One region of the Clostridium cochlearium genome, then DNA from elsewhere that is predicted to be linked to it. Evidence: a T-box and tRNA genes for the amino acid it is inferred to sense, from the RefSeq annotation. Region 1 holds a T-box; the other regions hold tRNA genes.

The links. The T-box of region 1 lies ahead of pheS (phenylalanine--tRNA ligase subunit alpha). A T-box ahead of a tRNA ligase gene usually reads a tRNA of that ligase, here a tRNA-Phe.
Region 2: it encodes a tRNA-Phe, which carries the amino acid that the T-box ahead of pheS (phenylalanine--tRNA ligase subunit alpha) is inferred to sense. The anticodon was not compared.
Region 3: it encodes a tRNA-Phe, which carries the amino acid that the T-box ahead of pheS (phenylalanine--tRNA ligase subunit alpha) is inferred to sense. The anticodon was not compared.

What each region holds. Positions count from the first base shown of each region.
Region 1 covers NZ_LT906477.1:1,911,274-1,921,559, reverse strand. Annotated here, with positions in the region: gene infC (translation initiation factor IF-3) at 1-6, shown strand, start outside; gene rpmI (50S ribosomal protein L35) at 45-242, shown strand; gene rplT (50S ribosomal protein L20) at 269-628, shown strand; gene CKV72_RS09420 (TrkH family potassium uptake protein) at 779-2,125, shown strand; gene CKV72_RS09415 (potassium channel family protein) at 2,138-2,800, shown strand; gene CKV72_RS09410 (TrmH family RNA methyltransferase) at 2,815-3,597, shown strand; T-box leader at 3,658-3,872, shown strand; gene pheS (phenylalanine--tRNA ligase subunit alpha) at 3,920-4,939, shown strand; gene pheT (phenylalanine--tRNA ligase subunit beta) at 4,972-7,347, shown strand; gene CKV72_RS09395 (cell division protein ZapA) at 7,412-8,119, shown strand; gene CKV72_RS09390 (U32 family peptidase) at 8,179-10,286, shown strand, end outside.
Region 2 covers NZ_LT906477.1:48,324-58,609, forward strand. Annotated here, with positions in the region: gene cls (cardiolipin synthase) at 1-589, opposite strand, end outside; gene CKV72_RS00280 (ATP-dependent Clp protease ATP-binding subunit) at 776-3,070, shown strand; rRNA gene CKV72_RS00285 (16S ribosomal RNA) at 3,509-5,021, shown strand; rRNA gene CKV72_RS00290 (23S ribosomal RNA) at 5,289-8,185, shown strand; rRNA gene rrf (5S ribosomal RNA) at 8,295-8,411, shown strand; tRNA gene CKV72_RS00300 (tRNA-Phe) at 8,422-8,497, shown strand; rRNA gene CKV72_RS00305 (16S ribosomal RNA) at 8,937-10,286, shown strand, end outside.
Region 3 covers NZ_LT906477.1:59,748-70,033, reverse strand. Annotated here, with positions in the region: gene CKV72_RS00375 (PSP1 domain-containing protein) at 1-199, opposite strand, end outside; gene CKV72_RS00370 (DNA polymerase III subunit delta') at 205-1,173, opposite strand; gene CKV72_RS00365 (cyclic-di-AMP receptor) at 1,174-1,503, opposite strand; gene CKV72_RS00360 (dTMP kinase) at 1,563-2,258, opposite strand; gene CKV72_RS00355 (aminotransferase class I/II-fold pyridoxal phosphate-dependent enzyme) at 2,284-3,699, opposite strand; gene CKV72_RS00350 (sigma factor G inhibitor Gin) at 3,678-3,890, opposite strand; gene CKV72_RS00345 (zinc-binding metallopeptidase family protein) at 4,046-5,200, shown strand; gene CKV72_RS00340 (hypothetical protein) at 5,246-5,743, opposite strand; tRNA gene CKV72_RS00335 (tRNA-Cys) at 5,982-6,056, opposite strand; gene CKV72_RS00330 (NAD-dependent protein deacylase) at 6,133-6,876, opposite strand; gene CKV72_RS00325 (peptidylprolyl isomerase) at 6,962-7,702, opposite strand; tRNA gene CKV72_RS00320 (tRNA-Phe) at 7,786-7,861, opposite strand; rRNA gene rrf (5S ribosomal RNA) at 7,872-7,988, opposite strand; rRNA gene CKV72_RS00310 (23S ribosomal RNA) at 8,098-10,286, opposite strand, start outside.

The DNA.
Region 1 (10,286 bases):
AAATAAAATACTTTAATCTGTAGTGTTGAGAGGAGGAACATAATATGCCAAAAATGAAGACTCATAGAGGAGCAGCTAAGAGATTTAAAAAGACAGGAACAGGAAAGTTTAAAAGAGCAAAGGCATATAAAAGCCATATATTAACAAAGAAAAGCACAAAAACAAAAAGAAATTTAAGAAAAACAGGATACGTTTCAGAAACACAAGAAAAAGCAATGAAGAAGCTATTACCATACTTATAGTTTTCGGTTAAAGGAGGTTTGTTAAAATGGCAAGAGTAAAAAGAGCAATGAATGCACGTAAAAAACATAAAAAAATATTAAAGCTATCAAAAGGATACTTTGGTGGAAAAAGTAGATTATTTAAAACAGCTAATGAAAGTGTTATAAGAGCTTTAAGAAATGCTTATGTTGGAAGAAAGTTAAAAAAGAGAGATTATAGAAAATTATGGATAGCAAGAATTAATGCGGCTACAAGAACAAATGGTCTTTCCTATTCAAGATTTATGAATGGACTTAAACTTGCAGGAATAAATATGAATAGAAAAATGTTATCAGAAATAGCTATAAATGATCCAAAAGCTTTTTCTGAATTAGTTGAAGTAGCTAAAAAACAACTTAACGCATAAAAAATGCAGCAATTTGCTGCATTTTTTTAACTTAAAATGTCAATTGTATGAATATATCATATAATTGACATTTATCTTTAGAATGATATAATTTCATTAAAATATAAAAACAACAATTAAGTATCATTTTAGTAAGAGGGAGACATATATATGAACTTACAAAGATTTAAAATGAAAAGAGCTACTCCATTTCGAATCTTAGCATTAGGATTTGCAATAGTTATTTTTACAGGTGCTATATTATTACATTTACCTATAGCTACTCAGAGTGGAGAGCAAACTCCTTTAATAGATTGTTTTTTTATATCTACGTCTGCTACTTGTGTTACTGGATTAGTTACTGTAGATACAGGGACTTATTGGAATTATTTTGGCAAAACCGTTATAATGTTATTGATTGAAATAGGCGGATTAGGATTTATGTCTTTTGGTACTCTAGTTGCTTTAATATTAGGCAAAAAGATTACTTTAAAGGAAAGAATACTTATGCAAGAAGCATATAATTCTTTTTCTACACAAGGTATTGTCAAAATGGTTAAATATATTTTAATATTTACATTTTCGGTACAAATGGGAGGAGCTTTGATTTTATCAACACAATTTATACCGGAATTTGGTATAGGAAAAGGTATATATTATAGTATATTCCATTCAATATCTGCATTTTGCAATGCAGGATTTGATCTTATAGGAAATTATAGTAGTGTTACAGGATATTATGATAATTCAGTAATTATATTGACTATATCGTTACTCATAATTATAGGTGGTTTAGGATTTTATGTATGGCAAGAAATATATAATTTTAAAGGATTTAGGGAATTATCTCTTCATTCAAAAATATGTTTGTCTACAACTGCTATATTAATAGTTGTTGGTACTATTTTAATGTTCTTATTTGAATTTAATAATCCAGGCACTATGAAGAATATGAGTTTTAAAGGAAAAGCATTATCTTCTTTTTTTGCATCAGTATCTCCAAGAACAGCTGGATTTAATTCTATATCGACTTCAGATATGACTACAGCTGGAAAATTTTTAACCATTATCCTAATGTTCATTGGAGGTTCCTCAGGCTCTACAGCAGGAGGAATAAAAACTACTACATTTGGATTAATGTTTATGACTATATTATGTGTAATAAAAGGGAGAGAAGATACTGAAATCTTTAAGAGAAGAATTTCTAAGGATAATATATATAAGGCGTTGGCAATTGTAGTAATTGGATTTTCTATAGTTACTGTTGTAACAATGCTATTATCTATTACGGATAGTTCTAATTCTTTTGAAAATTTACTTTATGAAGCTACTTCAGCCTTTGGAACCGTTGGATTAACTTTAGGTATAACCACAAAATTAAGTTCTGCGGGAAAAATTATAGTAGCACTAACTATGTATGCTGGAAGAGTAGGTCCTTTAACATTGGCATTAGCTTTATCAAATAAAAAATCCTCTAGGAATATAAAATATCCAGAGGGAAAAGTTTTAGTAGGATAAGGAGTGTTTAGATTGACACAGAGACAATTTGTAGTTATAGGTTTAGGGAGATTTGGAACTTCTGTTGCTCAAACATTGTATTCCCTAGGAAATGATGTTTTAGCAATTGATTCTGATGAAGATAGGGTACAAAATATTTCTGACAGTGTAACCCAAGCAATTCAAGCAGATGCTACTGATGAGAATAGTTTAAGATCTATTGGAGTTAGAAATTTTGATGTAGCAGTAGTTACTATAGGATCTGATTTACAGGCAAGCGTAATGGCAACTCTTTTAGTAAAAGAATTAGGGGTAGGATACACCATTGCAAAGGCTAACAGCGAATTACATGCAAAAGTTTTATATAAAATAGGTGCTGATAAAGTTGTATTGCCAGAAAGAGATATGGGAGTAAGAGTTGCACATAATTTAGTTTCAACAAATATATTAGATTATATAGAATTATCTTCAGATTTTAGTATAGCAGAGGTAATAGCACCACAAGAATGGTATGGTAAAAATTTAGAAAATTTAAGTATAAGAGCAAACTATGGTATAAATATAGTAGCTATAAAAAAGAAGGAAGAAATAAATGTTTCTCCTACAGCAGGTGATGTAATTGAAGAAGGAGATATTATAGTTGCAATAGGTGGAACAGAGGAATTAAATAAATTAGAAACTTTGGTATCTAAATAAAGGGTGAATTAAAATTGAATACTATAACTAGCAAAGACAATAATTTAATTAAGTTTGTTAGAAAACTAAGAGATAAAAAGCATAGAAAAAAAGAAAAAAAGTTTATAGTAGAAGGCTTTAGGTTTGTAGAAGAGGCATTGAAATCAGATTATTGTATAGAATATATATTAATACAGGAAAATTCTTTAAATAAGTTACAAGAATTTAATATAAGTATAGAAAGTATAAAAGATAAAGCATACATATTAAGTGGCAATGCATTTAATAGTATAAGCGGCACTGAAAATTCACAAGGGATATTGGCAATTGTAAATATGAAAGAAGTATATCAACCAAAAGAATCTGGTATATATATATTGGCAGATAAAGTTCAAGATCCTGGTAATATGGGAACAATAATAAGAACTGCTCATGCAGCTAATGCCTCTGGTATATTGATAACTGAAGGTACTGTAGATATATACAATGAAAAAACTTTGAGAGCTTCTATGGGATCCATATTTTATATGCCAATTATTGAGGACTTTAAATTAGAAAAGTCTATATATTTAAAATCAAAAGGATTTAAAATTATAGCTAGTAGTTTAAATACAGACAAAAGTTTATATGACTTAGATTTACATAAAAAAAATTTAATACTAGCTGTTGGAAATGAGGGAAATGGATTAAGTGATGAAGTTTACAATATAAGTGATGAAACTTTTATAATTCCTATGCCAGGGAAAGCTGAATCACTTAATGCGGCAGTAGCTACATCTATAATAATTTTTGAAATAGTAAGACAGAATTTAAAATAATGTTGACAATTACACATTTAATATGTAAAATTGTAAATTAAAGACCATTTTAAATTAATATAGTAAACTATGACGAAGAGAGTAAATGTAAAGATTATTTTAGGGAGAAAAGGTCACAGACTGAAAGCCTTTTTATTAATTATTACGTTGAAGTTCGCTTCTGAGTTCTAATTGTGAAATTTAGTAGCAATTGGCGGATATGAACCGATATTCATAGAGCTGGATACTTTTTGTATCAACAAGGGTGGTACCGCGGAATAAAGTTCGTCCCTATTTTGGGAGGGGCTTTTTTTAATTTAAATAAAAGGAAAGGAGTTTACATATGAAAGAGGTAATAGAAAAAATTAAGAAAAATGCTATTGAAGAGTTAAATAATGTAGTAGATAAGGAAACTATAGAAAGTATAAGAGTTAAATATTTAGGTAAAAAAGGTGAGTTAACTAAAATACTTAGGGGAATGGGAGGATTAAGTCCAGAAGAAAGACCTATAGTAGGAAAATTAGCTAACGAAGTAAGAAAAAATATTGAGGAAATAATAGAAGTAAGTTTAAAAGAAATTAAAGAAAAAGAAAAAAATATTAAGCTTTCAGAAGAAACTATAGATATAACTTTACCAGGGAAAAGACAGTATTTAGGTAAAAGACATCCGTTAGAACAAACATTAGATGCAATGAAAGAAATTTTTACTGATATGGGATTTACAATAGAGGAAGGGCCAGAAATAGAATTAGATTATTATAATTTCGAGGCTTTAAATATACCTAAAAATCATCCAGCTAGAGGAGAACAAGATACTTTTTATATAAATGATAGTGTAGTTTTAAGAACTCAAACATCACCTATTCAAATTAGAACTATGGAAAACCAAAAGCCACCAATAAAAATGATAGCACCAGGTAAAGTATATCGTTCTGATTCAGTAGATGCAACACACTCACCTATATTCTACCAAATGGAAGGATTAGTAGTAGATAAAGGAATAACCTTTGCTGATTTAAAAGGTACATTAGAGATGTTTGGTAAAAAGATGTTTGGAGAGGATTTAAAAACAAAATTTAGACCTCATCATTTCCCTTTTACAGAACCATCAGCGGAAATGGATGCTACTTGTTTTGTATGCCATGGAGAAGGATGCAAAATATGTAAAGGTGAAGGATGGATAGAAATCTTAGGAGGAGGAATGGTTCACCCTCAAGTATTAAAAAATTGTGGAATAGATCCAGAAGTATATAGTGGATTTGCCTTTGGATTTGGTGTGGATAGAATGGTAATGCAAAAATACGGTATAGATGATATAAGGCTTTTATATGAAAGCGATATGAGATTTTTAAATCAATTTTAATAAAAGAATATAATAAAGGAGGAGAATAAAGAATGAATATTCCATTTAAGTGGTTAAAAGATTATGTTGATATAAATATTTCTGCTAATGAATTAGGTGATAAACTTACTTTATCAGGTTCCAAAGTAGAAGAAATAATATCTTCTGGAGATGATATACAAAATGTAGTAACAGGAAAAATAGAGAGAATAGAGAAACATCCAGATGCAGATAAATTAGTAGTATGTAGTGTAAATATTGGAAAAGAAGAGCCTATCCAAATAGTTACAGGGGCAACTAATATGAAAGAAGAAGATATAGTACCAGTAGCTGTTCATGGAGCGATATTACCAAATGACGTAAAAATAAAAAAAGGTAAATTAAGAGGTATAATGTCCTATGGTATGATGTGTTCTGAAAAGGAATTAGGTATACCAGAAAGTGGTGTAGATGGATTAATGATATTGCCACCTGATACTCCAATTGGAAAGGATATAAAGGAAGTTTTAAATTTAGATAACGCAGTAATAGAATTTGAAATAACTTCTAATAGACCTGATTGTTTAAGTGTAGTAGGTATAGCAAGAGAAGCAGCTGCTACATTGGGAATAAATTATACTATGCCTAAATTGGATTATACACCTAAAAATAAAGATAATATAAAAGATTATTTAGAAGTAGAAATAAAAGATGATTTATGTAGAAGGTATATGTCAAGAGGAGTAAAAAATGTTAAAATACAACCATCTCCTACATGGATGCAAGAAAGACTAGAAGAAGCAGGTGTAAGAGCAATAAATAATATAGTTGATATAACAAATTTTGTTATGATAGAGCTTGGTCAGCCACTGCACGCTTTTGATGGAAGACAGATAACTTCCAATAAAATAGTAGTAGAAAGAGCAAAAGCTGGAGAAAAGTTTACTACTCTAGACGATGTAGAGAGAACTATAGATGAAAGTGTTTTATGTATAAAAGATGGTGATAGGACAGTAGCTTTAGCAGGTATAATGGGAGGATTAAATTCAGAAGTAAAAGAAGATACAAAAGAAATAATATTAGAATGTGCTAATTTTGATGGAACAAATATAAGGGTATCTTCTCAAAAATTAGGATTAAGAACAGAGGCATCTTCAAAGTTTGAAAAAGATTTAGATCCTAATTTAGTAGAAATAGCTATGAATAGAGTTTGTCATCTAATAGAAGAGTTAGGTGCAGGAGAAGTAATGGAGGGAACTATAGATATATATAAAGATATAGTAAAAGAAAGAAATCTTAAAGTAGACTATAACTGGATTAATAGTTTCTTAGGTACCAATATTTCTAAAGAAGATATGAAAGAATACCTTGATAGATTGGAATTAAAAACAAATATAGAAGGAGATATTTTAAATATAACAGTTCCTACCTTTAGAAGTGATATAGTATTAAAACAAGATGTAGCAGAAGAAATAGCTAGAATTTATGGATATAATAATATACCAACTACTATGTTCAACAGTGTAAGTGTAAGATCTGGTAAGACACTAAAACAACATTTACAAGATAAAGTTGTAGAAATATTAATAGGAAGTGGCTTAAATCAATCTATAAGCTATTCATTTGTAAGTCCTAAGATTTTTGATAAGATACTTATACCTGAAGATAGTAATTTAAGAAATGCTGTGAAGATTAAAAATCCTCTAGGAGAAGATTATAGCTTAATGAGAACTACTACACTTGCATCAATGATGGAAGCTTTAGCTAGAAATTATTCTAGAAATAATTCTTATGCTAGATTATTTGAAATGGGAAAAGTGTATATTCCAAGTGAAGATGAAAAAATATTGCCTGAGGAAAGAAATACTCTTGTGATAGGAATGTATGGAGATGTAGATTATTTAAGTTTAAAAGGAGTAATTGAAAATTTAGTTGAAGAATTAAATATAGAAAAAAGCTCCTATAAGAGAGAATCAGAACACCCAACATTTCATCCTGGAAAAACAGCAAAATTATATGTTAATAAAGAATTTGCTGGTTTATTAGGAGAAGTTCATCCAGATGTATTAGATAATTACGATATAGATGAAAAATGTTATATAGCGGAATTAAATTTAGATATGTTATTAAAAAATGCTAATATTGAGAAAAAATATAGTCCACTACCTAAATTTCCAGCAGTAGAAAGAGATATGGCACTACTTGTAGATGATGAAGTACTTGTTCAAGATATAGAAAATATAATAAGAAATAAGGGTGGAAAAATACTAGAAAATGTTAAGCTATTTGATGTATATAAAGGCTCACAAATACCTAAAGGAAAGAAAAGTGTTGCATATTCAATAGTATATAGAATGCCAAACAGAACATTAACAGATTCTGAAGTAAGTAAAGTTCACAATAAAATAGTAAGAACTTTAGAAAATAATTTAGGGGCAGAATTAAGATAATTAATTACAAATAAGTAAGTAATTCTATATAAGGGGTAAATTCTATTTTAACTATATGAAATTTATGTTAGAATATAGATATATGAATTTATCTGAGAGGGTGTGTACAGTGAATATAGTCGTTGTAAGAATAAACGGAGTAGAATATAACTTAAAAGGAAATGAAAAAGAAGAATACTTACATAGAGTTGCTAGTCATGTTGATAAAAAAATAAAAACTATTTTACAAAACAATACTAAATTAAGTACATCCTCTGCTGCAATATTAACTGCTTTGAATACTGTTGATGAAGTATTTAAAAGTAATGAGAAAGTTGAAGAACTTTTGGAAGAAGTTAACCTTTTAAAAGAAGAAAACAAAAAATTGCAAACAGAAATTGAGGAACTTACAGATAAATTAGAAGCCTTATATAGAGAAAATCAGCAAATAAGAGAAGAAAAAGAAAAAATCAGAGATGAAAAGGAAGAATTATTAAAAAACTCTAATAGCAATAAAAATGATGAAAGCTTAAAGGAAAAGGATTTACAAATAAAATCTCTGAAGGTAGAAAAAGATGATTTATATAATAAATATAATGAAATCAAAGATGAAAATGAATCTTTAAAAGTTGAACGCAAAGAGCATAAATTTCAAATTCAATCTGCAAAGTATAAAATAATAGACTTGCAAAATAAATTGATAGAAACTCAAATAGAACTTGCTAAAGAAAAGAAGCAAAATAATCCTTTAATAAGTGATAAGGCTAAAAAAAGTAAAAAGTTAGGCTGTTGATTTTTCAACAGCCTTTTTTGTAGTATAATAATCATTAGATTTAATTAGAGAGGTGGATTATGAAAAAGGTAGAATTATTAGCACCAGCAGGAAGTATTGATAGCTTATATGCTGCTGTGCAAAGTGGTGCAGATGCTGTTTATTTAGGTGGAAGTAAATTTTCAGCTAGAGCTTATGCATCAAACTTTAATGAAGAAATAATGAGAAAGGCAGTAGATTATTGCCATATATATGGTGTTAAAGTATATGTAACAGTAAATATTTTATTAAAAGAAAAAGAGTTAAAAGAGGCTTTAGAATATATAAGATATCTTTACAACATAGGAGTAGACGCTCTTATAATTCAAGATACAGGTCTTTTCTATTTAATTAAAAAATATTTTCCAGATTTTGAAATTCATGCATCTACGCAGATGACAATACATAATATTCAAGGAGCAAAATTATTACAAGAAGTTGGATTTGAGAGAATAGTTTTAGCAAGAGAATTATCAATAGAAGAAATAAGGAATATATCCAATAATTTAAAGGTTGAAACTGAGGTGTTTGTACATGGAGCATTATGTATATGTTATTCAGGACAATGTCTAATGAGTAGCTTAATAGGTGGGAGGAGTGGTAATAGGGGAAGATGCGCTCAACCTTGTAGATTGCCTTATACCATAGTAAATAATAAAAATAATGAGAAAAAAAGTGGATATTTATTAAGTCCTAAAGACGTTTGTACTATAGAAAATGTGGAAGATTTTATTTTGTCAGGAGCTCATTCTTTTAAAATCGAAGGTAGAATGAAGCGTCCAGAATATGTAGCTGGGGTAGTTAAAAGCTATAGAGAAGTGATTGATAGTTTTTACAATGGAAATATTAAAGAAATAGATTATAAATTGAAAACTAAAAATTTATTAAAGTTATTTAATAGAGAAGGTTTTTCTAAGGCGTATCTTTATGGCAATGAAGGAATAGACATGATATCAAAAAATTTCCCTAAAAATACAGGTATATATATAGGAGATGTAGAAAATAAATCTAATATTAAATTAAAAGAAGAATTAACTTTAGGTGATGGTATTAGAATTAATGAAAAGGGATTTACTGTATCTAAAATAATAAAAAATAATAAAGAAGTAGATACTGCATATGCAGGAGATTTGGTAAAAATATATCCTGATATTTATAAAAAAGGAGATAAATTATACAAAACATCAGATGTAAAATTACTAAAAGAAAATAGTATATATTTTGAAGAACCTTATGGTAAAAAAATAAAAATAAAAATAAATATAGTATTTAAAAAAGAAATGCCTATAACTATATACACTAATATAGGTGATGAACTTATTTCAGTTGAAGGTGAAATTGTAGAGAAGGCAATAAAAAGACCTTTAAGTATTGAAAAAATAAAAGAAAACGTAGATAAGACAGGAGATACTCCGTTTATATTTGAAAACATAAATTTTGAGGTTTACGAAGAAGGATTTTTACCAGTTTCAAAAATAAACGAAGCTAGAAGAGAGTTTTTAAGTAAACTAGAAGAGTTTTTACTTAAAAAATATAGGAGAAATGTATCAAAAGAAGAAATAAATTTAGATAAAGGTAATAAAAAATATGAATGTAATGAAGAACTACCTAAATGTATTGCAACAGTAAAAACTAAAGAACAATTGAAAGCAGTTATACAAAATGGTATAAAAAATATATGTATAAATCCTTTTATCAGAGACAATCAATTAGATATTTCATGTTTAAATAAAGAAGAAATTAATATATACTTGAAAATACCTAATATAATAAAAAAGGAATATAATTATATTTATGAATATATAAATAATAATTTAGATAATATAAAAGGCATAATAACTGCCAATTTAGGAATTATAAATGATTTTAAAGATAAAATATCAATTATAGGAGATTATAAACTTAATATGTTTAATAGTTACTCCCTAGAATTTTTTAAAGATATTATATATATGGGTTGCTTAAGTACAGAGTTAAATAAAATGGAAATAAAAGATGTTTTGAAAAAAAGTAGTATACCTGTTCAGCTATTACTTTATGGAAGAATTGAACTTATGGTAAGTGAGTATTGTCCTATAGGAAGTTCTTTTTCTCATAAAAATAAATTAAAAGAGTGTAATAATGTTTGTCAAAAGGATAATTTTAGTTT
Region 2 (10,286 bases), 570 kb from region 1:
GAAAATATGAGTATTCAACTACATCAATGCCAGCTTTAATCATATCTTCAATATATTCTTTGCCAAGTTTTATTGATCCTACTCTATCTAAAATGAATCTCACTTCAATTCCTTCTAAAGATTTTTTTATTAATAGATCTTTTATTTCATTACCTATTATGTCGTTTTTTACAATATAGTATTCTAAATGTATATGATGTTTAGCTTTTAATAATTCTTTTTTTAAAGCTTGAAATTTTTCAGTGCCGTCTTTAAATATTTCTATTGAATTATTTAAAAATAAAGGGGACTCACTATTTTCAGCGATTAAATGAATAAGAGGAAAATAATCTGGATCATCTATTTTATCCATAGATCTATAAATGAGTTCTCTAACTTTAGGAGAAAAATCAGTATTTAATTTATGCATCTTCCAGTTACGTCCTAAAAATATATATAAAAAAATGCCTATAGGTGGTAATAAAGTTATTATTAAAAGCCATGCTATGGTTTTTTCAGGTCTTTTCCGTTCTAATAGTATAACTAATGTAATTATTATAATGTTTATGAAGAAAAATATAGATAAAAATGATGTGAAATTAAATTTCATATTAACACCTCCTTGGCTAAATAAACAAGTTACTAATATTATTACATATTTATATTGTATATTAAGAGAAGAATAAGTAAAGTATAATTTAATACTTATTTAATAAATTAGAATTAAAGTTTATGTTATACTATAATAACAATTTGAATACTTAAATTAATTAAATTGTAAATTGGAGTGAAGTATATGAAGTTATGTTCTATATGTAATAAAAATGTTGCTACTATTTTTACAACTAGATTTAAAGATGAGAAACCTCAAATTGTAGGAATATGCGTTGAATGTGCTAAAAAGATGAATGTACAGCCTTTAAACCAGATAATTGAAGCAGCAGGAGTAACTCCAGAAGATATGGAAACTTATGCTGAACAAATGAATAAATTATTAGAAAATATGGACATAAATGAACTTTTAAGTAATGATTTATTTTCTAATATTATCAATAATATGAGTGAAATGAATGCGTCTCAAATGAAACAGGATTTTATAGATAAGAATAATAAAAATCATAATGATGAAAAAAATAATATTTCACAAAGTAAATCTAATGTAAAAACAAGATCTAAGTTTATGAATAAGAAAAAAAATCTAGATAAATATGCAATAAATTTGAATGATAAGGCAAAGAATAATAAGATAGATGTTGTAGTGGGGAGAGATAAAGAATTAGAAAGGATAATTCAAATATTAAATAGAAGGAATAAAAATAATCCTATACTTATTGGGGAACCTGGAGTTGGTAAGACAGCTATAGCAGAGGGGCTAGCGGTAAAAATAATAGAAAAAAACGTTCCTATAAAATTATTAAATAAGGAAATATATTTATTAGATCTAACTTCTGTAGTAGCAGGCACTCAATTTAGGGGACAATTTGAAGGACGTATGAAAGCTATAGTAGATGAAGTAACGGAGAGTGAAAATGTTATATTAGTTATAGATGAAGTTCATAATATTATAGGAGCAGGGGAAGCTCAAGGTGGAGCTCTTAATGCTGCTAATATATTAAAACCTGCTTTAGCTAGAGGAGACATTCAAGTTATTGGAGCTACAACTTTGGAGGAATATAGAAAATATATAGAAAAAGATTCTGCATTGGAAAGAAGATTCCAACCAATATTAGTTGAAGAACCATCAGTTGATGAAACAATAGAAATTTTAAATAGAATAAAAGTATACTATGAAGAGTATCATAATGTTAAAATAACTAAGGATGTTGTAGAAGAGGCTGTAAAATTATCTAAAAGATATATAACAGATAGATATTTACCTGATAAAGCCATAGACGTTATAGATGAGGCTAGCTCTAGAGCTAATTTAAGAAATAAGAATTTAATGGAACTTAAAATTGCAAAAGAAGAGCTAGAGAAACTACAAAGTAAAATGTTAGATGCAGCAAATAATGGAGATTATGAGAAAGCAGCTCAATATAAAACGGAAGAATATAAGTTAAAAGATAAAGTTCAACAGTTAGAAAAGAAGAGTAAAGTAGAATTATCAATAGATGATATAGCTTATGTAATTGAGGCATGGACTAAAATACCAGTTCAAAAGGTAAGAGAAAAAGAGGTAGAAAAATTATTAAATTTGGAGCAAAGACTTCATAAAAGGGTAATTGGTCAAGATAGAGCGGTACGTAAACTCTCAAGGACCATAAGAAGAAATAGATTAGGATTCAAGAGTAAAAAAAGGCCAGCTTCATTTATATTTGTAGGACCAACAGGAGTTGGGAAAACAGAACTTGTTAAAGCTTTAGCATGTGAATTGTTTGGAGATGAAGATGCTTTAATAAGAATAGACATGTCAGAATATATGGAAAAGCATACAGCTTCAAAACTCATAGGATCACCTCCTGGATATATTGGATATGATGAGGGAGGACAATTAACTGAAAAAATTAGAAGAAAACCGTATTCAGTTGTTCTTTTAGATGAAATAGAAAAAGCACATCCAGATATATTTAATATGCTTTTACAGGTGCTAGAAGATGGAAGATTGACAGACAATCAAGGCAGAACTGTTTTTTTTGATAATTCTGTAATAATAATGACATCTAATTTGGGCACTAATTTTAAGGAAAGTACAATAGGATTTGGAAATACAAATTCAATTCAAATTGAAAATAGCATAAAGGATGCGTTAAAAGAGACATTTAAACCAGAATTTATAAATAGGATAGATGAAATTGTTGTATTTGAGAAATTAAACAAAGAAGAGTTATATGATATTATAGATATTATGTTTAATGATGTTTCAGAAGATTTAAATGAAAAAAATATAAAAGTACATTTTACAAAAGAAGTTAAAGATTTTATATTAAGAATAGGATATAGTGAAAAATATGGTGCAAGAGAGCTAAGAAGAGCTATACAAAGGTATATTGAAGATGAAATATCTGAAGAATATTTTAGAGGCAAGGTAAAAGAAGGAACAAATATAGAGGTAGATGTATATGAAGATAAAATATATATAAAGAATATATGATTATTTTTATATATTATGGGTACAATACTCTTGAGAGTATACTTTCAAGAGTATTGTATTAAACAACTGGATCAAGTGTATCTTTACATGAAATATAGAGAAAAAGATAAAAATAAGGATTAAGTAAGAGATAATTGTATAAAATAAGATATTGATAATATGTATCTAAATCTAAATATGTTAAAATAAAATACGTTGTTGAAACAAAACAACGCGTAACCTTGAAAACAACACATTTATTAAACATAAAATATTTAATAAAAAAGTGTTGACAAGTTTTAAAAAAACTTGTATACTGTAAAAGTCGCTTGATTGCGACAGACAAATAGGTCTTTGAAAATTAAACAGAGAAATAAGCCAGTCGATTCTTATTGAGAATCAAAAAAAATAGTAATGAGCAAATTTTATCAATTATATAGTTGATAAAGATTAAACTTTTAAATTGAGAGTTTGATCCTGGCTCAGGACGAACGCTGGCGGCGTGCTTAACACATGCAAGTCGAGCGATGAAGCTTCCTTCGGGAAGTGGATTAGCGGCGGACGGGTGAGTAACACGTGGGCAACCTGCCTCAAAGAGGGGAATAGCCCTCCGAAAGGAGGATTAATACCGCATAAAGTTAGAGTTTCGCATGAAACTTTAACCAAAGGAGTAATCTGCTTTGAGATGGGCCCGCGTCCCATTAGCTAGTTGGTAGGGTAATGGCTTACCAAGGCAACGATGGGTAGCCGACCTGAGAGGGTGATCGGCCACATTGGAACTGAGACACGGTCCAGACTCCTACGGGAGGCAGCAGTGGGGAATATTGCGCAATGGGGGAAACCCTGACGCAGCAACGCCGCGTGGGTGATGAAGGTTTTCGGATCGTAAAACCCTGTTTTCTGGGACGATAATGACGGTACCAGATGAGGAAGCCACGGCTAACTACGTGCCAGCAGCCGCGGTAATACGTAGGTGGCAAGCGTTGTCCGGATTTACTGGGCGTAAAGGGTGCGTAGGCGGATGCTTAAGTGAGATGTGAAATACCTAGGCTTAACTTAGGGGCTGCATTTCAAACTGGGCATCTAGAGTACAGGAGAGGGAAACGGAATTCCTAGTGTAGCGGTGAAATGCGTAGAGATTAGGAAGAACACCAGTGGCGAAGGCGGTTTCCTGGACTGTAACTGACGCTGAGGCACGAAAGCGTGGGTAGCAAACAGGATTAGATACCCTGGTAGTCCACGCCGTAAACGATGAATACTAGGTGTAGGAGGGTCCAACCTTCTGTGCCGCAGTTAACACATTAAGTATTCCGCCTGGGGAGTACGGTCGCAAGACTAAAACTCAAAGGAATTGACGGGGGCCCGCACAAGCAGCGGAGCATGTGGTTTAATTCGAAGCAACGCGAAGAACCTTACCTGGACTTGACATCCCCTGAATTACTCGTAACTGAGGAAATCTCTTCGGAGACAGGGAGACAGGTGGTGCATGGTTGTCGTCAGCTCGTGTCGTGAGATGTTGGGTTAAGTCCCGCAACGAGCGCAACCCTTATTATTAGTTGCTACCATTAAGTTGAGCACTCTAATGAGACTGCCCGGGTGAACCGGGAGGAAGGTGGGGATGACGTCAAATCATCATGCCCCTTATGTCCAGGGCTACACACGTGCTACAATGGTGGGTACAGAGAGAAGCGATACCGCGAGGTGGAGCAAATCTCAAAAACCCATCCCAGTTCGGATTGCAGGCTGAAACTCGCCTGCATGAAGCCGGAGTTGCTAGTAATCGCAAATCAGAATGTTGCGGTGAATACGTTCCCGGGCCTTGTACACACCGCCCGTCACACCATGAGAGTTGGCAACACCCGAAGTCCGTGAGGTAACCGTAAGGAGCCAGCGGCCGAAGGTGGGGTTAATGATTGGGGTGAAGTCGTAACAAGGTAGCCGTAGGAGAACCTGCGGCTGGATCACCTCCTTTCTAAGGAGTAAAATATTGGTTTATATTCTCTGTTTAATTTTGAGAGACTTATGTCTTTCTAAATGTTCTTTGAAAATTGCACAGAGTAAACTAAGGTAAATTAAACCTTTAAATTTTAATAACAGAAGTTATTGAAAAATACTAAAAATTACTAGAAACAAGTAGTGCTAGGCATAAAGTGAGTGAGGAACGGAGTTTAGCGGAAGCTAAATGAGTACCAGAGCGAACTTTATAACGACGCAATACGAAGTTTATAGGAATTTTAAAGATCAAGCTACAAAGGGCATATGGTGAATGCCTTGGCACCAGTAGCCGATGAAGGACGTGATAAGCTGCGATAAGCTTCGGGTAGGCGCAAATAGCCTGTGATCCGGAGATTTCCGAATGGGGAAACCTGCATACCTAACGGTATGTACCATAAACTGAATACATAGGTTTATGGGGGTATACCCGGGGAACTGAAACATCTAAGTACCCGGAGGAAGAGAAAGAAAAATCGATTTTCTTAGTAGCGGCGAGCGAAAAGGAAAGAGCCCAAACCAGAAATTTATTTCTGGGGTTGTGGATAGACCATAACGAAGACAGATTTTAATCGAAGAGAGCTGGAACGCTCTACCACAGAAGGTAATAGTCCTGTAGGTAAAAAAATATGTCTTTTAGGTCTAATCCAGAGTACCACGAGACACGTGAAACCTTGTGGGAAGCAGGGAGGACCACCTCCCAAGGCTAAATACTAACTGGTGACCGATAGTGAAGCAGTACCGTGAGGGAAAGGTGAAAAGAACCCCGGAAGGGGAGTGAAATAGAACCTGAAACCGTATGCTTACAAACAGTGGGAGCACGTTAATGTGTGACCGCGTGCTTTTTGTAGAACGAGCCAGCGAGTTACGGTATGTAGCAAGGTTAAGCACTTAAGGTGCGTAGCCGAAGGGAAACCGAGTCTGAATAGGGCGACTAGTTGCATGCTGTAGACCCGAAACCGAGTGACCTATCCATGGGCAGGTTGAAGCGGAAGTAAAATTCCGTGGAGGACCGAACCACGTTGGTGTTGAAAAACCATGGGATGACCTGTGGATAGCGGAGAAATTCCAATCGAACTCGGAGATAGCTGGTTCTCCTCGAAATAGCTTTAGGGCTAGCGTCTGGTTATTGAGTAATGGAGGTAGAGCACTGAATGGGCTAGGGGCTGACAACAGTTACTGAACCCTATCAAACTCCGAATGCCATATACTTTTATCCAGGCAGTCAGGCTGCGAGTGATAAGATCCGTAGTCGAGAGGGAAACAACCCAGACCATCAGCTAAGGTCCCAAAGTGTAAGTTAAGTGGAAAAGGATGTGGGATTTCTAAGACAACTAGGATGTTGGCTTAGAAGCAGCCACTCATTTAAAGAGTGCGTAATAGCTCACTAGTCAAGAGATCCTGCGCCGAAGATGTCCGGGGCTCAAACTTACCACCGAAGCTATGGATTCAATAGAATGGTAGAGGAGCTTCCTGTATGGGTAGAAGTCGTATCGTAAGAAGCGGTGGACTGTACAGGAGTGAGTATGCTGGCATGAGTAGCGAGAAATAAGTGAGAATCTTATTGGTCGAAAACCTAAGGTTTCCTGAGGAAGGTTCGTCCGCTCAGGGTTAGTCGGGACCTAAGCCCAGGCCGAAAGGCGTAGGTGATGGACAATCGGTTGATATTCCGATACCGCCAACTTTCGTTTGACAGATGGGGTGACACAGAAGGATAAGGTATGCACACTATTGGATGTGTGTCTAAGCACTTAGGCGTGCTTGATTGGAAAATCCGTCAAGCTTAGCTGAGGTGTTACGGGGAGCCTATTTTGGCGAAGTACCTGATTCCACACTGTCAAGAAAAGCCTCTATGGAGAAAGTTGGTGCCCGTACCGCAAACCGACACAGGTAGGTGAGGAGAGAATCCTAAGACCATCGGAAGAATTGCTGTTAAGGAACTAGGCAAATTGACCCCGTAACTTCGGGAGAAGGGGTGCCTGCTTCACGGCAGGCCGCAGTGAATAGGCCCAAGCAACTGTTTATCAAAAACACAGGTCTCTGCTAAAGCGAAAGCTGATGTATAGGGGCTGACGCCTGCCCGGTGCTGGAAGGTTAAAGGGATCTGTTAGCGTAAGCGAAGCGGTGAACTTAAGCCCCAGTGAACGGCGGCCGTAACTATAACGGTCCTAAGGTAGCGAAATTCCTTGTCGGGTAAGTTCCGACCCGCACGAATGGCGTAATGACTTGGGCACTGTCTCAACAGCAAATCCGGCGAAATTGTAGTGCAAGTGAAGATGCTTGCTACCCGCGATAGGACGGAAAGACCCCGTAGAGCTTTACTGTAGCTTAACATTGAATTTCGGTATTGTCTGTACAGGATAGGTGGGAGACTTGGAAGCAGGAGCGTCAGTTTCTGTGGAGTCACCCTTGGGATACCACCCTGATAGTACTGAAATTCTAACGGAAAGCCTTGAAACAGGTTGCCGGACATTGTTAGGTGGGCAGTTTGACTGGGGCGGTCGCCTCCTAAAAAGTAACGGAGGCGCCCAAAGGTTCCCTCAGCGCGGTCGGAAATCGCGCGTAGAGTGTAAAGGCATAAGGGAGCCTGACTGCGACACATACAGGTGGAGCAGGGACGAAAGTCGGGCTTAGTGATCCGGTGGTTCCTCGTGGGAGGGCCATCGCTCAACGGATAAAAGCTACCTCGGGGATAACAGGCTGATCTCCCCCAAGAGTCCACATCGACGGGGAGGTTTGGCACCTCGATGTCGGCTCGTCGCATCCTGGGGCTGGAGTAGGTCCCAAGGGTTGGGCTGTTCGCCCATTAAAGCGGCACGCGAGCTGGGTTCAGAACGTCGTGAGACAGTTCGGTCCCTATCCGTCGCGGGCGTAGGAAATTTGAAGGGAGCTGTCCTTAGTACGAGAGGACCGGGATGGACTGACCTCTGGTGCACCAGTTGTCACGCCAGTGGCACAGCTGGGTAGCTAAGTCAGGAAGGGATAAACGCTGAAAGCATCTAAGCGTGAAGCCCACCCTAAGATGAGATTTCCCATGACGTAAGTCAATAAGATCCCTTGAAGAACACAAGGTTGATAGGTCAGAGGTGTAAGTGCAGCAATGTATTTAGCTGACTGATACTAATAGATCGAAGGCTTGATCAAAAATATTACTCTGTGCAATTTTGAAAGAATAATTCTTTCAATGAAACTCCTAAACTTTAGTTCAGGAGTACTGATTTAAAACGAAATCAAAGATTTCTGTAAATCAGCATCTGGTGATTATAGCTAGAAGGTAACACCCGTTCCCATGCCGAACACGATGGTTAAGCTTCTAAGCGCCAATGGTACTGCAAGGGCAACCTTGTGGGAGAGTAGGACATTGCCAGGTAATAACATATGGCTCGATAGCTCAGTCGGTAGAGCAGAGGACTGAAAATCCTCGTGTCCCTGGTTCGATTCCTGGTCGAGCCACCACTTAGACCTCATCAATTATGATGAGGTCTTTTTTACATAAAGAAAAATAATACTTATAAAATTTTTATAATCTCATATAAACGTGACCTGGGGTATCACTATAAGGAAAACATTAAATTTAAGAGGAATACAGATAAAAGTTTATCTAATTATAAATAATAAAGAAAAAGTTATTTTGAGTTGCTAATAAATTTGATACAATAACACTTGTCGTCACGAGATGACAACACAGCAAACAACACATTTTTAAGATAAATTTTAAAAAAGTGTTGACAAGTTTTAAAAAAACTTGTATACTGTAAAAGTCGTTTGATTGCGACAGACAAATAGGTCTTTGAAAATTAAACAGAGAAATAAGCCAGTCGATTCTTATTGAGAATCAAAAAAAATAGTAATGAGCAAATTTTATCAATTATACAGTTGATAAAGATTAAACTTTTAAATTGAGAGTTTGATCCTGGCTCAGGACGAACGCTGGCGGCGTGCTTAACACATGCAAGTCGAGCGATGAAGCTTCCTTCGGGAAGTGGATTAGCGGCGGACGGGTGAGTAACACGTGGGCAACCTGCCTCAAAGAGGGGAATAGCCCTCCGAAAGGAGGATTAATACCGCATAAAGTTAGAGTTTCGCATGAAACTTTAACCAAAGGAGTAATCCGCTTTGAGATGGGCCCGCGTCCCATTAGCTAGTTGGTAGGGTAATGGCTTACCAAGGCAACGATGGGTAGCCGACCTGAGAGGGTGATCGGCCACATTGGAACTGAGACACGGTCCAGACTCCTACGGGAGGCAGCAGTGGGGAATATTGCGCAATGGGGGAAACCCTGACGCAGCAACGCCGCGTGGGTGATGAAGGTTTTCGGATCGTAAAACCCTGTTTTCTGGGACGATAATGACGGTACCAGATGAGGAAGCCACGGCTAACTACGTGCCAGCAGCCGCGGTAATACGTAGGTGGCAAGCGTTGTCCGGATTTACTGGGCGTAAAGGGTGCGTAGGCGGATGCTTAAGTGAGATGTGAAATACCTAGGCTTAACTTAGGGGCTGCATTTCAAACTGGGCATCTAGAGTACAGGAGAGGGAAACGGAATTCCTAGTGTAGCGGTGAAATGCGTAGAGATTAGGAAGAACACCAGTGGCGAAGGCGGTTTCCTGGACTGTAACTGACGCTGAGGCACGAAAGCGTGGGTAGCAAACAGGATTAGATACCCTGGTAGTCCACGCCGTAAACGATGAATACTAGGTGTAGGAGGGTCCAACCTTCTGTGCCGCAGTTAACACATTAAGTATTCCGCCTGGGGAGTACGGTCGCAAGACTAAAACTCAAAGGAATTGACGGGGGCCCGCACAAGCAGCGGAGCATGTGGTTTAATTCGAAGCAACGCGAAGAACCTTACCTGGACTTGACATCCCCTGAATTACTCGTAACTGAGGAAATCTCTTCGGAGACAGGGAGACAGGTGGTGCATGGTTGTCGTCAGCTCGTGTCGTGAGATGTTGGGTTAAGTCCCGCAACGAGCGCAACCCTTATTATTAGTTGCTACCATTAAGTTGAGCACTCTAATGAGACTGCCCGGGTGAACCGGGAGGAAGGTGGGGATGACGTCAAATCATCATGCCCCTTATGTCCAGGGCTACACACGTGCTACAATGGTGGGTACAGAGAGAAGCGATACCGCGAGGTGGAGCAAATCTCAAAAACCCATCCCAGTTCGGATTGCAGGCTGAAACTCGCCTGCATGAAGCCGGAGTTGCTAGTAATCGCAAATCAGAATGTTGCGGTGAATACG
Region 3 (10,286 bases), 580 kb from region 1:
CCTTTCTAATTACATTTTTTAAAGGTGATACTATTTCTTTTTCTTCTATTTTCTTTTCTCCTGTAACACATTGACCAAATTCAATACCTCTTATAGTTTCTACTATTACATTTTGTCCCTTTTCTATTTCTAAATCACCTGGATCAAAATAATATATTTTTCCAGCCTTTTTAAACCTTACTCCTACAACTTTTATCATCTATTTTATACCTCCTGCATTTTTAACAACATAGAATTAAAAACTAGTGCCGTATTTACATTACTACTTAATTTATCTTTAGTATCCTCTATTATGTTTATAATATTATATAATTGTTTAAAAGATAATGACTCTGAAATTATTTCTAAATCCTCTAATTTATCTATGTTTAATACTAGTTTTTTATTTAACGTTTCTTTACACATTAATATATCCCTTATATAGGATAAAAAACAAGTTAATACTTCTTCTGATAAGTATATATGTTTTGTAAAAAATTCTACATACTTTAATGTACTTTCAATATCATTTTTTTCAGACAATAGCATTTTCTTTAATATATTTATAGACATATCTCTTATATCTTTAAAATTTTCATCTTCTACAAACTTTTCTACTTTTCCTGGTATCCCATCACTGATTTTTAAAAGTGTTTCTTTTAACTCTGCATCTATATTAGGATATTTTTTATTTATATATTTTTTCATATCTTCTTGACTTAAGTGATTTAATTTATATATTTGACATCTTGATTTTATTGTTTCAAGAATACTGTCCAAGCTTTCGCAAAGCATTAGTATAAATACATTTTCAGGAGGTTCTTCAATAGTTTTTAAAAAAGCATTTTGTGCTTCTTTAGTCATAAGATCTGAATTATATATTATAATAACCTTTTTATCTTCCTCATAAGGTTTTTTATTTACTTCTTTATTTATTTCTCTTATGTCATCTACTTTTATTGAACGACTTTCTTTCTTTATCTTAAACTCTATAATATCTGCATACATTCTATTAACTTTTTTATTTAATAATTTTAATGCTATCTCTTTTACCAATATACTTTTTCCTAATCCATCTTCACCAGAAATTATATAAGCATGGGCAAAACGTCCATTATTTATTGAGTTATTTATATGACTTTTTACATCTTCGTGGCCTATAATATCTGAAAAACTCAATATATATTCCTCCATCTATATTCTTATGAAATTATCAACATCTACTACAAATATTGTAGCTCCCCCAACTTCTACTTCCATAGGATATGGTACATATACTCCAGTAGCTCCTGCTACAGGCGATGGTGTTGTAACTACTTGCTTTCTAATTTTACAAATTTCTTCAATAAAATTTATTGCACTTTTTAGCCTATCTTCTTCAACACCAATCATTAAAGTGGTATTACCCGCTTTTAAAAATCCCCCTGTAGTAGCTAGTTTAGTAACTCTAAAATCATTTTCTGTTAATAAATCCACTAAATCTGATGCATCATCATCCTGTACTACCGCAATAATAAGTTTCATTTTTTTCCCTCCTTTAAAATTTTAAAGGTTTTAATTATATTTTATCATATTAAGATTAACTAGTATATTTTTAATGTTTTTTCTTTTAAAACCTTGTATATTTCCTCATGGATTTCATTTATATCTTTTATCTTACCTAATTTAATGCAATTTATTTTTATCCAATTATATTTTTCTGCAATATCCACTGCATTTTTATAAGATATATTTAAATAGTCCTCATCTCTTTCATGTATATCCTTTTCTTCTTTACCAGTAAATTTATTTTTCCTATTTTTAATAAGATTTTTACTATACTTAGGAGGCAAGTCTAGAAATATTGTTGCATCTGGTACTGGTAAGCCCATAAGATTAAATTCTAAATCCCATAACCAGTCTAAAAACTTTTCTTTTTCTGCTATATTTTTTATCTTTGAAGCTTGATGAACCATATTAGACGTTGTATATCTATCTGCTAATACTATACCTCCTTCTTCATAAAATTTGCTCCAATTTTTCTTATATGATGCAAATCTATCCACAGCAAAAAATGTAGATGCAGCATAAGCATTAACATCATTTGGCTTGTCTCCAAACTCTCCATTTAAATACATTTTAATTAACGCTGAAGACTTACTATTATAATCAGGATATTCTACTTTTAATACATTATATCCATCTTCTATTAATCTATTATAAAGTTTTCTAGTTTGCGTAGCTTTACCACTTCCATCTGGTGCTTCTAAAACTATTAACTTTCCTTTCTTATTATCCATAACTTCTTACCCTTCTTCAACAAATTTATTTAGTCACCTTAATTTGATTTTCATATAATCCAATAATCTCTATGCCATTGTTCTTATAATATTTTAATATCTCTAGAGTTTCCTTATCCATTATCTCTCCCATCATAATAATTGGAATACCTGGTGGATATGGTGTTATATTTTCTGCACATATACTTCCTATAGATTCTTCTATATTTATTAGATTTTTCTTCTTGTTCAAAATCTGAAAAGGCTCTAACCTTTTTTTAGGTAAATTATAACTCAATATATTCACATTCTTAATTTTAGATTTAGATAAATCACACTTTAGTAAAACTTGATATAAATATTCAATCTCCTTTTCCATATGAAAAGGAGATACTATTATAACTATATTATAAGTATCATTCATTTCGCATTGTATTTTATTTTGTAAAAGATAGTCCATTAATAAGCTAGCGCTATATCCTTCTTCTACATGTAAAATATACCTAGTTTTATCTAAAATATGTTCTGATTTAATATCTACCTGATCTATTATATGTAAGTGATTTAGAGAATTTATCTTTTGTTTATATTTATCTAATAAATTTATTAAGTCTTCATAAGCTCTTTTACCATATTCCTGTAAATAATATCTAGAATAATCCATTGAAATTAGGAATAAATATGAAGGACTTGTACTCGTAAAACTATCAAAATAAAAATCTACTCTATCTATAGTCTCCTCATTATTAACATGTAAAAATGCTGTTTGAGTTAAACTTGGAAGTGTTTTATGACTGCTCATAACCACCATATCTGCTCCTAGTTTAACGGGACTTTTAGGTAAATTTTTATTTATTCCAAAATGTGCTCCATGGGCACAATCAACTAAAACTTTCATATTATACTTTTTAGCTTCTATAATAATTTTTTCTAAATCACAACAAACCCCATAATAATTAGGGTAAGTTACAATTACTCCTTTAGCATCATTATTTTCTTGAATTGTTTTTATAATATCGTCACTATCAACAGAAAGTGGAAGATTAAATTCTTTATTAATACTATTTTTTACATATATGGCCTTTAGTTTTCTTATTATTATTGTATTAAATATTGATTTATGGCATCCTCTATCAACTATTACTTTATCTCCTTCTTCAAAAGAAGAAAATATCATAATCATATTTCCACTACTGCTTCCATTAACTAAAAAATAAGATTTCTTACTTCCATAAAGTTCACTTAATTTTATTTGAGATTCTTTTATTATACCCTTAGGATTATGAAGATTATCCACACCATCTACTTCGGTGATATCTAATTTTAAAAATTCTTTTTTTATTTGCTTACCTATATCTGTTGATAAAAAACCTTCTCCTTGCTTGTGACCAGGCATAGAAAAATAAATATTTTTCTTTTTTATATAATTTAATACCCCTTCTACAAGTGGTAATTTTGACACCTAGTACCCTCTCCTTTTATCATCTGGTATATTATATATTTTTTTATGCAGTTTACATAATAGCTATAAAAATCCGTCATCCCATCTTCTTTTATAATTTTCTCTTCACAATTTTTACAAATTTTTATACCTTTTATCATTATACCATTGTTTAGAGGCTTTCTACACATAATGCAAGATATTTTCCTCATTTACCGTCCTCCTCAAAATTTATAATATCTAAAGTTTTGCCTCTTTATATATATTTTATTCATTTCTTTCATTAAATTGCCCACATAATATATTTAAATAATTATGGCCATACTATCTATATAATAATACAAATATCATTATTAGGAGTGATGGTATGAAACAATATATAAAATCATACTTAAGTACTATAGAACGTGATTTATATAACATATCAAAATATATATATGAAAATCCTGAATCATCTTTTAATGAATATAAAGCTTGTAGTTATTTAACTAATATATTAAGAAAAAATAATTTTAAAGTCAAAGATAATTTTATTAATATACCAACTTCATTTTTTGCAGAATACGGATATGGTTTCCCTAAAATATGCTTTATATGTGAATACGATGCTTTTGAAGGATATGGTCATTTAACTGGTCATAATCTAATATCTTCTATGTCTATTGGAGCTGGATTATCACTAAGTAAAGCAATATCTAAGCTTAAAAAAGGTTCTGTAGTAATTATAGGATGTCCTGGTGAATTTAAAGGAAGCTCTAAAGTAACCATGGTTAAACAAGGAGTTTTTAAAAATATAGATGCCGTTTTAATGGCACATCCTCATATCATTACTATGGAAAGCGGAACCTCTATGGCTACCATTCCTTTGAAAATATCTTATAAAAGTACACCTAATATTGCATATAAGAAATTAGAGGATTTCTCAGCCTTAGATGCATGTATATTAACTTTAAATATATTAAATTTACTTAATAAAAAAATAGATAAAGATACTTATATAAATAGTTCTCTCATTAATCATATTGATTCACCATTATATTTCCCTTCTAGTAGTGACATAGAACTTTATATTAGGGGATCTAAAATGAATGATATTATTCCTATAGAAGATAAAATAAGAAATGTATGTAAATTTGTATCTAACTTTATGGATATGCATGCTGAGAGCTTTATCTTTGAAATGCCTTACGATGAACTAATAACTAATACTACTTTATCTAGGATATTCTCTCATAACCTTAAAGAAGCAGGTATTATACATATATCTCCTGCTAATAAAAATTTCTCCTCTTTAAGTATAGGTAGTATAAGTAAAATTAAACCTTGTATTCATCCTTATGTATCTATTACAAAAGATAATTCCATAAATTATTTATCTAATGAATTTGCAAAAGCCACTATATCTAATTTTGCCCATGATGTAGTTTTAAAAACCTGTCATGCTCTCGCATTGACAGGTTTGGATTTAATAGAAAAGCAAAACCTTATTATTGAAATGAATAGTTCATTTGATCCTCAATAAAAAATAAACCTCTTAGATACATATATTATCTAAGAGGTTTATTTTTTATGAAGCAGCTGGCTGTCTATTTTTATTAAATTCTATTTTTTCAATTAAATCCATACTAGGTTGAAAATAAAACTTCTTATATTTATTATTTTCTCTATATATACAACAGTAGGGCCTTAATTTATAAGTATGGCACATATATTTTTTATTTGTTATTAGCTTGCCTTTAAATCTTACTAAGTCGTCCTTACCTATATATTCAATATCTTTAATCTTTATATTTTCAACAACTTTATCTCTTAACCCACTTATTTTATGGATTATAAATTGATCTGCTATTATAGAATAGGTATATTTTACTTTACATTTAAATAACTCTGTAAATAAAAAAATTATAAATAATATATTGACTATTATTGTAATTAATTTCATGTTATTCTCATAAATTATTTCTATTATGCTTAAAAGGAATAATACTGATATTAATATGATAAATACTTTTATAAATGATATAGCCTTTTTTCTGGTAACAGTTTCCTTGTACATATTCCCCATTACAAATATCCTCCTAGTGAATTATTAGTCTTTATACTTAATCTAACATTGAGATTATACTAATGTTCTTCACTTTATTCCACATCTGTTATACTTCATTTTAGCGTTATAATAGCACTCCTTACCGATTATCTATATTTATTTCACTTTCTCTCTCATTTTATAACTTTATCTTATATATTAATTAAATTTATATATAATAAAAAAACTTAGTTAAGTAACTTAACTAAGTTTTTTTTGGAGGCGCTACCCAGATTTGAACTGGGGAATAAAGGTTTTGCAGACCTCTGCCTTACCACTTGGCTATAGCGCCAAAACACTATTGTCTCTTGACACTAATATATAATAACATTTAATTTGTATTTTGTCAACATCATATTTAAATTAGTTTAATATTCAAGTTCTTTAACAATGTTTCCTAATACAGCTCCTATTTTATCATGTATAACTATTTGAGCTTTTGTGTCATATGGAGTAGATGATTTATTAATTAATACTAATTTATTTCCTTTATAATAATGAATTAAATTAGCTGCTGGATATACGATTAAAGATGTTCCACCTATTATCAAAACATCTGATTCTTCTACATATCTAATAGCATTATTTATATTATCCATATTTAAAGGTTCTTCATATAAAACTACATCAGGTTTTACAATTCCTCCACATATATCACATTTAGGAATAACTTCTTTAGAATTTAATATATAGTTCAAATCAAAAGCTTTATTACAATTCATACAATAATTTTTCCCTATTCCACCATGTAACTCTATAACATTTTTAGAACCAGCTAATTGATGTAATCCATCTATATTTTGAGTTATAACAGCTTTAAGTTTTCCAACTTGCTCTAGTTTAGCAAGAGCGTAATGAGCTGAATTAGGTTTAGCATTTTTGTATATCATTTTTTCTCTATAGAAGTTAAAGAAATCTTCTGTATGTTTTATGAAGAAACTATGACTTAGCATAACCTCTGGTGGATATGAAAAACTATTCTTTGTTTTATATAATCCCTGTTCTGATCTAAAATCTGGAATATTACTTTCTGTAGAAACTCCAGCACCTCCAAAAAACACAATATTTGAACTACTTTTTATTAAATCTTTAAGTTTTTCTGTATTATCCATGGTTACTTATTCCTCCTTATAATCTCTATAACTATTATATACTCTAAATATAACATTTATCAAATTATAAGGATTTTTCACACTCTTATTTTAATTCTACTGTATATTTATTCTTTAAGTCTTCAGTAAATTTTTTATATAAATCTCTTTCTTTTTCTTCATGCAATTGTTTTTCTATTAAGCTTTTTACTTCATCATATTTTTTAATATTTTTATCATATCTCTTTTCTAATTTTATTATATGATATCCAAATTGTGTTTTTACAGGATTACTTATACTTCCTTCTTCCATTTCAAAAACAGCTTCTTCAAATTCCTTAACCATTCTTCCTCTACCAAAAGTTCCAAGATCTCCTCCTGCACCTTTTGAAGGACAATTAGAATATTTTTTAGCAGCTTCTTCAAAACTTAATCCATCATTTATTTTATTAATTATATCCTCTGCTTCTTTTTTACTATCTACTAATATATGTTTTGCTGAAACTCTTTCTTCTTCTATAAACATATTCTTCTTATTATTATAAAACTCTTTTATCTCATCTTCCGTAACTTTTGCTTGTGATAATACTTTAGAAATAGTCCATTGTATAAGTGTTTCTTTCTTAATAGCTTCTATTTTTTCTAAATATATGCTATCTAAATCAAATTTATTATCTTTAGCATAATCATGTATTAATTCAAATGAAATTATTTCATTTAATAAGTTTTTTCTTCCTTCCTCTGTCTTAAAAAAATGTTGTCTTTCCGGTGGAAATTGAGCTATAGTGTTATCTAAGTCTCCATCTGTAATTTCTTTTCCATTAAATACGGCTAAAACTTTGCTCATATTATCAATCTTCCTTTCATTTTAATTGAAATTTATTTAATTATATAAAAATAGACCTTATCGCATAATTGATAAGGTCTAAGTGGTGGCTCGACCAGGAATCGAACCAGGGACACGAGGATTTTCAGTCCTCTGCTCTACCGACTGAGCTATCGAGCCATATGTTATTACCTGGCAATGTCCTACTCTCCCACAAGGTTGCCCTTGCAGTACCATTGGCGCTTAGAAGCTTAACCATCGTGTTCGGCATGGGAACGGGTGTTACCTTCTAGCTATAATCACCAGATGCTGATTTACAGAAATCTTTGATTTCGTTTTAAATCAGTACTCCTGAACTAAAGTTTAGGAGTTTCATTGAAAGAATTATTCTTTCAAAATTGCACAGAGTAATATTTTTGATCAAGCCTTCGATCTATTAGTATCAGTCAGCTAAATACATTGCTGCACTTACACCTCTGACCTATCAACCTTGTGTTCTTCAAGGGATCTTATTGACTTACGTCATGGGAAATCTCATCTTAGGGTGGGCTTCACGCTTAGATGCTTTCAGCGTTTATCCCTTCCTGACTTAGCTACCCAGCTGTGCCACTGGCGTGACAACTGGTGCACCAGAGGTCAGTCCATCCCGGTCCTCTCGTACTAAGGACAGCTCCCTTCAAATTTCCTACGCCCGCGACGGATAGGGACCGAACTGTCTCACGACGTTCTGAACCCAGCTCGCGTGCCGCTTTAATGGGCGAACAGCCCAACCCTTGGGACCTACTCCAGCCCCAGGATGCGACGAGCCGACATCGAGGTGCCAAACCTCCCCGTCGATGTGGACTCTTGGGGGAGATCAGCCTGTTATCCCCGAGGTAGCTTTTATCCGTTGAGCGATGGCCCTCCCACGAGGAACCACCGGATCACTAAGCCCGACTTTCGTCCCTGCTCCACCTGTATGTGTCGCAGTCAGGCTCCCTTATGCCTTTACACTCTACGCGCGATTTCCGACCGCGCTGAGGGAACCTTTGGGCGCCTCCGTTACTTTTTAGGAGGCGACCGCCCCAGTCAAACTGCCCACCTAACAATGTCCGGCAACCTGTTTCAAGGCTTTCCGTTAGAATTTCAGTACTATCAGGGTGGTATCCCAAGGGTGACTCCACAGAAACTGACGCTCCTGCTTCCAAGTCTCCCACCTATCCTGTACAGACAATACCGAAATTCAATGTTAAGCTACAGTAAAGCTCTACGGGGTCTTTCCGTCCTATCGCGGGTAGCAAGCATCTTCACTTGCACTACAATTTCGCCGGATTTGCTGTTGAGACAGTGCCCAAGTCATTACGCCATTCGTGCGGGTCGGAACTTACCCGACAAGGAATTTCGCTACCTTAGGACCGTTATAGTTACGGCCGCCGTTCACTGGGGCTTAAGTTCACCGCTTCGCTTACGCTAACAGATCCCTTTAACCTTCCAGCACCGGGCAGGCGTCAGCCCCTATACATCAGCTTTCGCTTTAGCAGAGACCTGTGTTTTTGATAAACAGTTGCTTGGGCCTATTCACTGCGGCCTGCCGTGAAGCAGGCACCCCTTCTCCCGAAGTTACGGGGTCAATTTGCCTAGTTCCTTAACAGCAATTCTTCCGATGGTCTTAGGATTCTCTCCTCACCTACCTGTGTCGGTTTGCGGTACGGGCACCAACTTTCTCCATAGAGGCTTTTCTTGACAGTGTGGAATCAGGTACTTCGCCAAAATAGGCTCCCCGTAACACCTCAGCTAAGCTTGACGGATTTTCCAATCAAGCACGCCTAAGTGCTTAGACACACATCCAATAGTGTGCATACCTTATCCTTCTGTGTCACCCCATCTGTCAAACGAAAGTTGGCGGTATCGGAATATCAACCGATTGTCCATCACCTACGCCTTTCGGCCTGGGCTTAGGTCCCGACTAACCCTGAGCGGACGAACCTTCCTCAGGAAACCTTAGGTTTTCGACCAATAAGATTCTCACTTATTTCTCGCTACTCATGCCAGCATACTCACTCCTGTACAGTCCACCGCTTCTTACGATACGACTTCTACCCATACAGGAAGCTCCTCTACCATTCTATTGAATCCATAGCTTCGGTGGTAAGTTTGAGCCCCGGACATCTTCGGCGCAGGATCTCTTGACTAGTGAGCTATTACGCACTCTTTAAATGAGTGGCTGCTTCTAAGCCAACATCCTAGTTGTCTTAGAAATCCCACATCCTTTTCCACTTAACTTACACTTTGGGACCTTAGCTGATGGTCTGGGTTGTTTCCCTCTCGACTACGGATCTTATCACTCGCAGCCTGACTGCCTGGATAAAAGTATATGGCATTCGGAGTTTGATAGGGTTCAGTAACTGTTGTCAGCCCCTAGCCCATTCAGTGCTCTACCTCCATTACTCAATAACCAGACGCTAGCCCTAAAGCTATTTCGAGGAGAACCAGCTATCTCCGAGTTCGATTGGAATTTCTCCGCTATCCACAGGTCATCCCATGGTTTTTCAACACCAACGTGGTTCGGTCCTCCACGGAATTTTACTTCCGCTTCAACCTGCCCATGGATAGGTCACTCGGTTTC